Regions from separate parts of the Pectobacterium sp. A5351 genome, predicted to be linked through region 1. Evidence: predicted binding sites of a transcription regulator. Region 1 holds the regulator's gene; each other region holds the start of a gene.
The links. The regulator CRP, encoded in region 1, controls carbon source genes, mostly activating them, when cyclic AMP is high. The targets are predictions, from matches to a motif close to ATGTGANNNNNNTCACAT.
Positions count from the first base shown of each region.

Region 2: the regulator CRP is predicted to act here: its motif matches at 2,534-2,551, upstream of O1Q74_RS19575 (PTS mannitol transporter subunit IICBA).
Region 3: the regulator CRP is predicted to act here: its motif matches at 2,297-2,314, upstream of cdd (cytidine deaminase).

Region 1 covers NZ_CP116477.1:3,915,447-3,919,587, forward strand. Annotated here, with positions in the region: gene O1Q74_RS18070 (YheU family protein) at 1-47, shown strand, start outside; gene O1Q74_RS18075 (phosphoribulokinase) at 173-1,042, shown strand; gene O1Q74_RS18080 (OsmC family protein) at 1,154-1,561, opposite strand; gene crp (cAMP-activated global transcriptional regulator CRP) at 1,938-2,570, shown strand; gene argD (bifunctional acetylornithine/succinyldiaminopimelate transaminase) at 2,729-3,955, opposite strand; gene O1Q74_RS18095 (aminodeoxychorismate synthase component II) at 4,075-4,141, opposite strand, start outside.
Region 2 covers NZ_CP116477.1:4,246,852-4,250,992, forward strand. Annotated here, with positions in the region: gene O1Q74_RS19570 (mannitol-1-phosphate 5-dehydrogenase) at 1-302, opposite strand, end outside; gene O1Q74_RS19575 (PTS mannitol transporter subunit IICBA) at 364-2,271, opposite strand; gene O1Q74_RS19580 (DUF3053 domain-containing protein) at 2,804-3,520, opposite strand; gene glyS (glycine--tRNA ligase subunit beta) at 3,896-4,141, opposite strand, start outside.
Region 3 covers NZ_CP116477.1:1,571,868-1,576,008, forward strand. Annotated here, with positions in the region: gene O1Q74_RS07475 (NAD-dependent malic enzyme) at 1-1,136, opposite strand, end outside; gene cdd (cytidine deaminase) at 1,347-2,237, opposite strand; gene O1Q74_RS07485 (CidB/LrgB family autolysis modulator) at 2,410-3,105, opposite strand; gene O1Q74_RS07490 (CidA/LrgA family protein) at 3,105-3,512, opposite strand; gene bioA (adenosylmethionine--8-amino-7-oxononanoate transaminase) at 3,663-4,141, opposite strand, start outside.

The DNA of each region.
Region 1 (4,141 bases):
TCATGTCCCGCAACCAGCTCAATTCTGGAGGACATGCTCCTTATTGAGCACGCCGAAAGTCGTGAAAGAACGCGTCAAACATGCTAACAATGATAAAAACTTACGTCATTTTTGAGGATGCGCGCAGGCTCTCAGCCGATGCGGGCATCGCGATCACGGAGTTACGCGCCTTATGTCACATCAGCATCCGATTATTGCGGTTACCGGCTCCAGCGGGGCGGGAACAACGACAACCAGCCTGGCCTTCCGTAAGATTTTTCAGCAGCTTGACCTGCGAGCCGCCCAGCTGGAAGGGGACAGTTTTCACCGCTATACCCGCCCAGAAATGGATATGGCCATTCGCAAAGCACGTGATTTAGGACGCCACATCAGCTACTTCGGCCCGGAAGCGAATGACTTCAGCCTGCTGGAACAGTCGTTTATCGAATATGGCCTGCACGGCCGCGGTCAGACGCGTAAATACCTTCATACTTACGATGAAGCGATTCCCTATAATCAGGTTCCCGGAACCTTCACGCCGTGGGAGCCGATGCCGGAACCCACCGACATTCTGTTTTATGAAGGGCTGCACGGCGGTGTGGTCACCGAGCAAAACGACGTGGCACAGCATGTCGATTTGCTCGTCGGCGTGGTGCCGATCGTCAACCTGGAATGGATCCAAAAGCTGATTCGTGATGTCAATGAACGTGGTCACTCGCGTGAAGCGGTGATGGATTCCGTCGTCCGTTCGATGGAAGACTACATCACCTACATCACCCCGCAGTTCTCTCGTACGCACATCAACTTCCAGCGCGTACCCACCGTGGACACCTCCAACCCGTTTGCTGCCAAATCGATCCCGTCACTGGATGAAAGCTTCGTCGTTATTCACTTTCAGGGGTTGGATAATATTGATTACCCCTATCTGCTGGCCATGTTGCAGGGATCGTTTATCTCCCACATCAACACGTTGGTCGTTCCCGGCGGGAAAATGGGGCTGGCGATGGAGCTCATCATGGCACCGCTGGTGCAGCGGTTAATTGAAGGGAAAACCATCGAATAAGCATCGAGATATACGGGCGACCACAGGGTGAGGCCTCCCTGCGGGAACCTCCCCCTGTGTTTCCGCTAATAACAGGCTTAAGTGACCAGAATTAGTACCCAGAGAAAGGGATTATTCCAGCACTCTAATTTCGTGGCTGTGCGTTACCTCAACGGCTTTGCCCAGCATCAGTGCCACAGAGCAGTATTTTTCCGCTGATAGTGCGACAGCTCGCTCAACGGCTTTGTCGGTCAGCCCTTTTCCCGTCACGATAAAATGCAGATTGATATGGGTAAATAAACGCGGCGCGTCAGACCGGCGCTCTGACGTCAGTTTCACTTCGCAGTCCGCCACATCGTTGCGGCCTTTTTGCAGAATCGACACCACATCAATCGCGCTGCATCCCCCCACAGACATCAACACCATTTCCATCGGACTGGGCGCTTTATCACCGGAATTACCGTCCATCAAGATCTGGTGCCCTGACGCGGATTCGCCCAAAAACGTTAAGCCTTCAACCCATTTTACCCGTGCCTGCATGGTGCCTCTCCACTAAAAATTTTTTGAAAATTTATACCGTTACTGTACAAAAACCAGCGTTAATCAGAGCTTTGTCATGCTGAAGCGAGACAACACAAGACACGTCCTTAAAGCTGTGTTAAAACGAAAATAGAATAGACCTTTTCTGGACAAACCCAGAAACGAAGAAGATGATGACGTAGCCGGACATACCCCAGCCACGTTTACGGTGCGGCAAGGCAGCAACCGGAAAATCAAGGGTACAGTGGTTCCAGTATATTCCCTGACGTCATTCTGCCTAGACTGAATTTTATTTTTTTTAGCAGTTAAACACGCCGTACAGGGAACTCTGACCCCTGTAATTTGCGCAGTGAATTACAACAGAGGATGATAGCGAATGGTTCTCGGCAAACCGCAAACAGACCCAACTCTCGAATGGTTCCTTTCCCATTGTCATATCCACAAGTATCCATCGAAGAGCACGCTTATTCACCAAGGTGAAAAAGCAGAAACGCTTTACTACATCGTGAAAGGCTCTGTCGCAGTGCTAATCAAAGATGAAGAAGGCAAGGAAATGATCCTTTCCTACCTCAATCAGGGCGATTTTATCGGCGAGCTCGGCCTGTTTGAAGAAGGTCAGGAACGCAGCGCTTGGGTGCGGGCAAAAACCGCCTGTGAAGTGGCTGAAATTTCCTATAAAAAGTTCCGCCAGCTCATTCAGGTTAACCCAGATATCCTCATGCGTCTGTCTGCGCAAATGGCAAGCAGACTCCAGGTTACTTCAGAGAAAGTCGGCAACCTCGCCTTCCTTGATGTGACCGGCCGTATTGCTCAAACGCTACTCAACCTGGCCAAACAACCTGATGCCATGACGCATCCAGATGGCATGCAAATAAAAATTACTCGTCAGGAAATTGGGCAAATCGTTGGCTGCTCGCGTGAAACCGTGGGCCGCATTCTGAAAATGTTAGAAGACCAGAACCTGATCTCTGCGCACGGTAAAACGATTGTCGTTTACGGCACTCGCTAAATCCCTGCCGCTGTACCCTACCAATAAAAAAGCGTGAAGCCTCGGCCTCAGGCTTTTTTTATGGCGAGCTTCCTGCTCGCCACCCTTCGGGCCGTTGCTGACGCAACGTTGAAAAACGTTCCCTACGTTTTTTTATGGCTGCTCTTTTGAGAGCGCACTCAGTTTGCTGCGTTAACAACCTGTGCGACGGCTTTTGCAAACTTATCCATCCCCTGCACAATGTCGTCTTCATCAATGATCAAAGACGGCACAAAGCGGATGACGTTCGGCCCTGCCATCAGTACCATCAGGCCCTGAGCCGTTGCAGCAGCCAAAAACTCGCCTGCACGACCATGCCACTGCGATTTCAGTTCTGCCCCCAACAACAGCCCCATACCGCGAACCTGCTCAAATACGCCGTACTGCTGGTTGATTTTCTCCAGTTCACTGACAAAGCGAGCGTGCCGATCTGCGACACCTGACAGCACTTCCGGCGTATTGATGATATCCAGCGCCGCTTCCGCCACCGCACAGGCCAGCGGGTTGCCGCCGTAGGTGGTTCCGTGTACCCCCACCGTCATCGCAGAGGCAATCTCTTCCGTCGTCAGCATCGCACTAATCGGGAAACCGCCGCCCAGCGCTTTAGCGGTGGTGAGAATATCCGGCGTAATACCGTAATGCATATAGCTGAATAATTTACCGGTACGACCCATCCCACTCTGCACTTCATCAAATACCAGCAGCGCCTTGTGTTGATTGCACAGCTCGCGAACACCTTGCAAAAACTCAGGCGTAGCAGGCGTAATGCCGCCCTCACCCTGAATCGGCTCCAGCACGACGGCACAGGTGTGATCGTCCATCACTGCTTTGACCGCAGCCAAATCGTTGAAAGGAACATGGACAATATCCGCCGGCTTAGGCCCGAAGCCATCGGCATATTTAGGCTGTCCGCCAACCGAGACAGTGAACAGCGTCCGGCCATGGAATGCATTGTAGAAGGCAATGATCTTGGTTTTATACGGGCTATGACGTTTAACCGCATAGTGACGTGCCAGTTTAAATGCCGCTTCGTTAGCTTCAGCGCCGGAGTTAACAAAGAACACGCGATCGGCAAAAGTGGCATCAATCAATTTGCTGGCGAGACGTAGCGCAGGTTCGTTGGTGAAAATATTGCTGGTGTGCCACAGCTTTTCACCCTGTTGCTGCAATGCGTTCACCAGTGCAGGATGGCAGTGACCCAGTGCCGTAACCGCAATGCCACCAGAGAAATCAATATACTCGCGGCCATCCTGATCCCAGACGCGGCTCCCTTTACCTTTCACTGGTACAAACTTCGCGGGTGCATAAACCGGCAAAATCACTTTATCGTGAGTATCCCGTGTCACTGCTTTCTGCTCTGCTGCCATTTGCTGCCTCACTCTGCTGTCCATCATATCGGAATGAAAATATAGTCAATAAATATGCATAAAAAATCAATAACAGGCAATATTAAATCGGCTATTGGAGAGAATAACTCTCTATATGGCTAAATTTTAAGGAAATTATCCAAAAGTTGATGCCCTTGCTGGCTGAGAATGCTTTCTGGATGAAAC
Region 2 (4,141 bases), 330 kb from region 1:
TGAGCGATAGTTCCGGCGATTTTTTCCAGAATCTGCGGCCCCACGGCGGTTGTCACCAGATCGGCCACGGCAATCAACGCCACAGCATCCTGACTACCGCTGTGAACGGCACTCACGTTGCTCACGGTATCAAGGCGTGTGTTATCGCCAACAATCCGCACCGTATAGCTTTTACGGCTGTTCAAGGCATCCAGAAGCGGCTGATTGACGTCAGCGAATGTCAGTTCGACGTTGGCATCCGCCAACAATTTCCCAATAAATCCACGGCCAATATTACCCGCGCCAAAATGTAATGCTTTCATGAGACATAACCTTAAAAAAACATAAAAAGAGGCCGCCCGAAGGCGGCACTAGCCACATCAATTAGGCACTCTTTTTACCGGAGAGTAAGTCGAGGACTTCCTGAACATCCTGCGTGTGCGCCAGACGTTCAATGACAGCGTCATCATCCAGTGCGTTGGTCAGACTGGTGATGACCTGGATATGTTCGTTGTTACGGGCAGCGATACCGATAACCAGACGCGCAACCTCATCTTCTTCATCGCCAAAGCGAACGCCTTCAGGGTATTGGCAGAAAACCACACCCGTTTTCAGCACGCGATCTTTCGCTTCAATCGTACCGTGCGGCACGGCAATCGATTCGCCCAGATAGGTAGAGGTCAGTTTTTCGCGTTCCAGCATCGCTTCAACATACGCAGGCTCGACATAGCCGCCTTTCACCAGTTGCTCACCAGCAAAACGGATTGCCTGCTCTTTGTCTGTCGCATGCTGATTCAGGAACACATTACCCGCCCCCAGTTGGAACAGGTTCGTCTGCGCCTCAGCGGTAGCAGGGACAGGCGTCGCCACGGTTTCAGGCTGCACGGCACCCTGCGCAGCCACCAGACGAGCCGCCAGATCGCTATACAGACCGCTATCAAGGAAGTTGGTCAGTGAGATGTGCTGTGCCTGCGGCGCATGACGCATCGCACGTTCGGTCAGATCGCGGTGCGTAATGACCAGGTCGACATCGTCCGGCAGACTGTTGATCGCGCTGTTGGTCACCGAAATGTTGGTCAGCCCGGCATCCTGCACCTTCTTGCGCAGCACGCCAGCCCCCATCGCACTGGAACCCATACCGGCGTCACAGGCGACAATGATTTTACGTACGGTGCTCATATCGCCGCTGACGCCAACGCTCGTCGCCGTACCTTTCGCAGAGGCTTTCATTTCCTGTACGCGGCGCGTTGCGTCGCTCAGATCTTCTTCTTTTTGCTTGGTGCTTTTCAGCAGAATCGCCGACACGATGAAGGATACTGCGAAGGCCGCTGCAATGGCTGCGAGGTTAGCGAAGTAAGCGCCTTTTGGCGTCATCGCCAGCACCGCCAGAATCGAACCTGGAGACGCTGGAGAAACCAAACCACCGCCCAGCACGCTCAGCGTAAACACGCCAGTCATCCCGCCCAGAATCACCGCGATAATCAGACGCGGATTCATCAGTACATACGGGAAGTAAATTTCATGAATCCCGCCCAGGAAGTGGATAATCGCCGCACCTGGCGCAGACTCTTTCGCATTACCACGACCGAAGAACATATAAGCCATCAACACGCCCATACCTGGGCCTGGGTTTGCTTCGATCAGGAAGAAAATAGACTTGCCGGTTTCCGTTGCCTGCTGAATGCCCAGTGGTGAGAAGATACCGTGGTTGATCGCATTGTTCAGGAACAGAATTTTCGCGGGTTCAACGAAGATGGACGTAAACGGCAGCAGGTTGTTCTGTACCATCAGGTTAACGCCGGAAGCCAGTACCTGAGAGAAGACTTCAACCAGCGGACCAATCGCCAAAAATGACAGAATTGCCAACAACATACCGATAATACCGGCAGAGAAGTTGTTGACCAGCATTTCAAAGCCGCTCTTGATTTTACCGTCGACCACGCGGTCAAAACGTTTGATCGCCCAGCCGCCCAATGGACCGACGATCATGGCGCCGAGGAACATCGGGATATCAGTCCCGACGATCACACCCATCGTCGTAATTGCACCCACCACGCCACCACGCTCACCGAATACCAGACGTCCGCCGGTATAACCAATCAGCAATGGCAGCAAATACGTAATCATCGGGCCGACGAGCTTCGCCAACGTTTCATTGGGAATCCAGCCGGTAGGAATAAACAGCGCGGTAATAATACCCCAGGCGATAAAGGCGCCAATATTGGGCATAACCATATTGCTGAGGAAGCGACCAAAGTTTTGCACTTTGATCTTAATATCTGGTGAAAGCATAAAAACACACCCCTATTGAAACGCGCTGACAATAAGAGCGCGTGGTAATTATCGTGAGACGGCGTGACAATATGTGTTAGTTGCAGCGATGGTTAGCAACAACGACCGACAGTCTTATTTTTTACCGAGATATCAGCAGTGACCAAAACCTCGGCTGGTTATAGACCTATCGGTTATCAAAACACCGATTGCTTCCGTCAGTATTACTGTATGCAGCGCGGACTCTAACACGCTGTTTTCATACCGCAACTCCATGGCAGGAACGTGACAAAAATCACACAACCACCCTACATCAACGATACAAATAGGTGATTTACTTCACAAAAAGCCGTTAAAAATGAAAAACTAAACCAATTCCCAGACAAATACGACTCACCATATGTGATTTACATCACATTTTAATGGTGTGTGTTTGTTTTATTTATGTGATGTAAATCACAATTTATTTTCACCCTCTCCCAGCCAAACTCAACTTTACCCAGCATACCGACCCGTAATATAGAATCGTTGACGCACTAAAAAAACAACGCCGCTAGGGATAATTCACGCCATTTATCCCTCTAAGCGCATTCATTAAATTCTGCTGTTGCATAGGTAACGCCACCACCATGCCATTATATTGCGCCACCTGCTGCGGCGTACGGAATTGCACCGATGCACCATTAAACACAACCTGATCGCCCTGAGCCTGAAGGAAATCACCGATCTGAATCAGGCTCTGTGCGAAGGCAATCGCACTCGGAATGGCGGGCAACAGCGCGTTAGTTGGCTGTATTACCGTGCGTGCATACAGCCGCTCATAGGGTATCTGCACCTCTTCAGGTTGTTTTAGCATTCGGTGGGCATTGTCCGCCTGCACTTTCGCCGCCTGCACATGCTGGCTCAGCAGGTTCATTGCCCCGATAGATTGCCGAAGGTCATCACGCTGTATCAGATAGTCTTTAGGGACGCGAATACGGGAAATTTGCCCCAGCATCGGCGTCAAACTGCCGGATACAGCCTGATTAAACTGCTGAGAAAAGGTGGTTAAAATCGCATAATCGTTGGCAAAATTGCCAAAACTCTTCTTTTGTTCTTCCGTCAATGCTGGCAGCGTCCCATCCTGCTGCGACTGTGCGCTTTGCAGGAATGCAATGAATGCCTTCCGCTGCTCCGCCTCGCTGTCACCACAGGCAGCCAACTGCAATGCCGCCAGAATAACCAGAACTGGCAGCAGCCAGCGTGAACGGTACATCATCAGCCTTCTCATGCCCTACTCCTGTTATGCTTACTGCCCCGCCAGACGTGCTTTACTCAGACAAAAACACGCTAGCGACGGATTTTCCATGACAAGATTTTCTACGACATAAGCATAGTCGAATCAGGCTGGCTGTGCAGGAAAAGGCCAGATCTGACAACATAATGCCGCTCTTTTAGGATCGAGATACCGGGGCGAGCACAGGCACTGGGCGAGTAAATTCATGCTTAAATGAACAGTATTAAAAAAGTATGACGACAGGGTTTTAGCATGGAGTAGTCCGTCGTTACGGACAGGAACAGCAGCGGGACGTTTACAACGCGGAAAAAATAACCCCCGAGCAGGAGAACCGACTCGGGGATTAGGACGACGGTGACGCTATCGCCGTTATTGCAGCACGGAAATATCCGCAACCTGCAAGAACAGCTCACGCAGTTGGCTCAGCAGCGTCAGGCGGTTCACACGCACCTGCTCATCTTCCGCCATTACCATCACCTGATCGAAGAATGCATCGACAGGTTCACGCAGCGAAGCCAACTCAACCAGCGCTTCCTGATAGCGACCTTCAGCAAACAGCGGCGTCAGCTTGTCGCGCAGCACAACAAGGTGCGTTGCCAGCGTAATTTCCGCCGC
Region 3 (4,141 bases), 2.1 Mb from region 1:
CGTACCACTTCCAGCAGTGAAATGGCGTCGCTGTTGCAATCCCAGCCCGCCAGCAGGTCGCTTTTCTGCACCAGCTTGCTTTGGAAATCGAGCAGGTTCGGCAGTTTGTCGGTCAGCAGACCAAAGCGGTCAACCATGAAGACACGTGCGCGCGCTTCTTCATCGCTCAGCCCTTCAGATTTCATCTGTGCGATGATTTGTTCAGCGATACCGCAACCCGCAGAGCCCGCGCCCAGGAAGGCCACGGTCTGATCGCGCAACTGTGTGCCTGCTGCACGGCTGGCGGCAATCAGGCTACCCAGCGCAACCGCCGCGGTACCCTGAATGTCATCGTTAAAGCTACAGATTTCATCACGATAGCGGTTCAGCAACGGTGTCGCGTTTTTCTGCGCGAAGTCTTCAAACTGCAACAGCACGTTTGGCCAGCGACGCTTAACAGCCTGGATGAATTCATCAACGAACGCATAGTATTCGTCATCGGTGATACGTGGGTGACGCCAGCCCATGTACAGCGGATCGTTCAGGCGCTGCGGGTTGTTGGTACCGACATCCAGAACCACTGGCAGGGTGTAGGCCGGGCTGATACCGCCACACGCGGTGTACAGGGAAAGTTTACCGATTGGAATCCCCATACCACCAATGCCCTGGTCGCCCAGACCCAGAATACGTTCACCGTCGGTCACCACGATGACTTTCACGTTCTGTTTGGTGGCGTTTTGCAGCATATCGTCAATATGTGCGCGGTTAGGGTAGGAGATAAACAGGCCACGGGCGCGGCGATAGATATCGGAGAAGTGCTCACAGGCTTCGCCAACGGTCGGGGTGTAGATGATGGGCATCATCTCACTGAGGTGACCGTCCAACAGGCGGTAGAACAGGGTTTCGTTGGTATCCTGAATGTTGCGTAGGTAAACGTGCTTTTCAATATCGTGCTTGAATTCCTGATACTGACGCCAGGCGCGTTCTGCCTGTTCTTCGATGGTTTCGACGGCTTCAGGCAGCAGACCATGCAGGTTAAAGTTAGCGCGTTCTTCTTCGGTAAATGCGCTGCCTTTATTCAGCAGGGGGAATTCAAGCAAGATTGGACCAGCGTAGGGAATATGGAGAGGACGTTTGCTTTCGTATTCTAATTCCATGGCTTTTTACTCTTCGGATAGCAAAAAAGAAACTCAGGTGTTGTCGATAAGAAACTGCTGCGAATCTTAAATTACCCAGAGAATATGTACAGAAATTGTTAATTAAAATAGTTACAGATGGCTTGCATCTTAGTCGAAATGCAGGCTTTATCGATTCACCTCTCTTTTTTCACCCTTCCCATTGCTGAAAGTCTGCGCTTATCGCTGTTACTATTCCTCAATAAAGTGGTGTTCAACATCGGTGCAGCCCAATTCGGCCAGCATAATTTGAGAAATTGCCCAGTGGCTGACAACCGCATTGCGACGTTCAACGACAACGGCATGTTTCACCGTGCACAGATCTTCGCCGGCAAGGTTCATCAGATTTAACACGGCTTGCAAAGGTGGCAGGCTAGGATTGAACGCCGCATTTTCCGCATAGCGTCCGGTATAGGTGTTGCCGCCTGATGTCTCCAACGCAATACCGCTAATGGCTTTGCTGTAGGGTGCATGGCTACGGTTGGCGGCATCCAGCGCCTGACGCGCAAGTGCATTCACATTCTGCAAGGTTGCACCGTGGTTGACGTCATCCATCAGTAAAGTATCGATGTGTAGATCGACGGGGCCAAAGGAATCTGGCAGATAGTGGCTGAGCACGGCGGGCTGGCGACCCGGTAGTTGAATCCGCAGCGATGCCGCATTGCGCAATTCGTTCATAAACTGGCGGCAGTGTCCGCATGGCGTGTAGTTCACGGTGACGGCTTGTAATCCGCGCTCATTGCGCAGCCAGGCATGGCTGACGGCGCTTTGTTCGGCATGCACCGTTTGCTGAAGCTGAACGGCGCTGAACTCCATGTTGGCACCAAAGTAGAAATTGCCGCTAAGCCCTTGCGCAATCGCGCCAACCTGAAAATTCGAGATAGGCGCTTGTGCGCAGGCGGCTGCCAGCGGCAATAGCGCAAAGGCTAATGTATCGGTGTCTAACTGGCTGGCTTCACCGACGGCATTCACCTCGTCCGCGGTTAGCATGGCGGCGAAATCCGGTTTATCGAGCAATGGGCGGATCGCGGCTTGCAGACTGGCAGGTAATTGCTGGAAGGCGTTTTCAAATCGTGGATGCATAGTGGCTTACTCTTTTTACCCGTCAATAACATCATGTTAGGTAGCAGAGTAGCAATAATTTGTGATCAAAATCTCTTTGTTGAATGAAATGGATGCAAATTAACTTCTAAATGCGAGATGTATCTCAATTTTATAGTGGGCGGTGTGAAATACACACCGTCCCTATTTGGCCTTAACTAACGACGAGCAGGAGTACAGGGAAGACGAACGGCGCTATCAACGACGTGATGATCCCGCAGATGACCAGCGCCAGTGAACTGAATGCCCCTTCCTGATAATCAACCTCCGCGCAGCGCGCCGTGCCGAGGGCATGCGAAGCGGTGCCCATCGACAACCCGCGAGCAGCTTTGGTTTTGATGCCCACGCGGTTGAACAGGCTGTGGCCTAATACGGCGCCGAGAATGCCGACAAAAATCACGCAGACGGCGCTGATAGCGGGGATACCGCCAATAGAACTAGCGACGGCCATCGCAATGGGGGTGGTGACTGATTTAGGCAGCACTGAGGCGGCGATTTCCGGCGAGGCCCCCATCCACAGCGCTACCAGCGTACCGGAAATAATGGCTGCCAGACTGCCGATGAAGCACACGCTGATGATCGATTTCCAGCGGGCGCGAATTTGGTGCAACTGTTCATAAAGGGGGAACGCCAGTGCGACCACTGCCGGTTGCAGCAGGTCGTTAAGGACTTTGCTGCCTTGAAAATAGTGCTCGTAGGGAATCTTCAACACCAACAGCAGCGGGATAATAATCGCCATCGACACCAGTAGCGGATTCAACAAGGAGATCCTGGTCAGCACGGCCAGTTTACGCGCGGTGAAAAACACAATCAGGGTGAGAGGGAGTGACCACCACAAATAGCTGAACATTATTCTTTATCCTTCGGCGGTGTGCGGTCACTGGCCATGGTGCTTTCACGCTGCATTACCTGAGTACTGAAACCTACAACCAGCATCACAATAAAGGTACTGACCAAACAAGAAATCACGATGGGGCCAAACTGTTGACTGAGCAGATCGTAATAATTCATCACACCGACGCCAATGGGGACGAACAGCATCGCCATATGGCGAATAAGAAGGTGGCAGCCTGATTTCACCCACTGTGCGGGCAGGATTTGTGAGGCAAGAAGCGTGAACAAAACCAGCATGCCGATGATACTGCCAGGGATAGTGAACGGAAGTAACGCGGATACCGCATTGCCTGCCAGCAGGCAGAGATAAATCAATGCGAAAGCGCGTAAATACTGCCAGCAAACAATGAACGTATTACGCATGGGAAATTCCTGATTAGCTGAGAGTATTATCATAACGCTAATGGAATTAATGTGCCACAGCTCACACTGTTAACGTCATATGGCTATGCTGGCAGATCGGCACAGCGATAAGGGATGCAATGCAGATTGCGTTGCATCTTAAATTATTACTTAGCTAAAGAGCTGTTCGTCACGGATAGCGGAACAGACGGCGTCGGTCAGTCTACGCAGCTCATCAGGCTGAATGATAAACGGCGGCATCAGATAAATGAGTCGACCAAAAGGACGAATCCAGACGCCGCGCTCGACGAAGAAACGCTGTAGTCGTGCCATATTAACCGGACGCTGTGTTTCCACTACGCCGATAGCGCCCAGCACGCGAACGTTCGCCACCAGCGGAGAATCCGCGCAGGGTTGCAGTGCTTCTCGCAACTGCCGCTCAATCTGCTGTACCTGCTGCTGCCAGCGGTTCTCCGCCAACAGCGACAGGCTGGCGTTGGCCGCCGCGCACGCAAGCGGATTACCCATAAATGTGGGGCCGTGCATAAAACAGCCTGCCGAGCCATTGCTGATCGTTTCGGCGATCAACCGGGTGGTCAGCGTGGCGGAGAGCGTCATATAACCGCCGGTAAGCGCTTTTCCCAGGCACA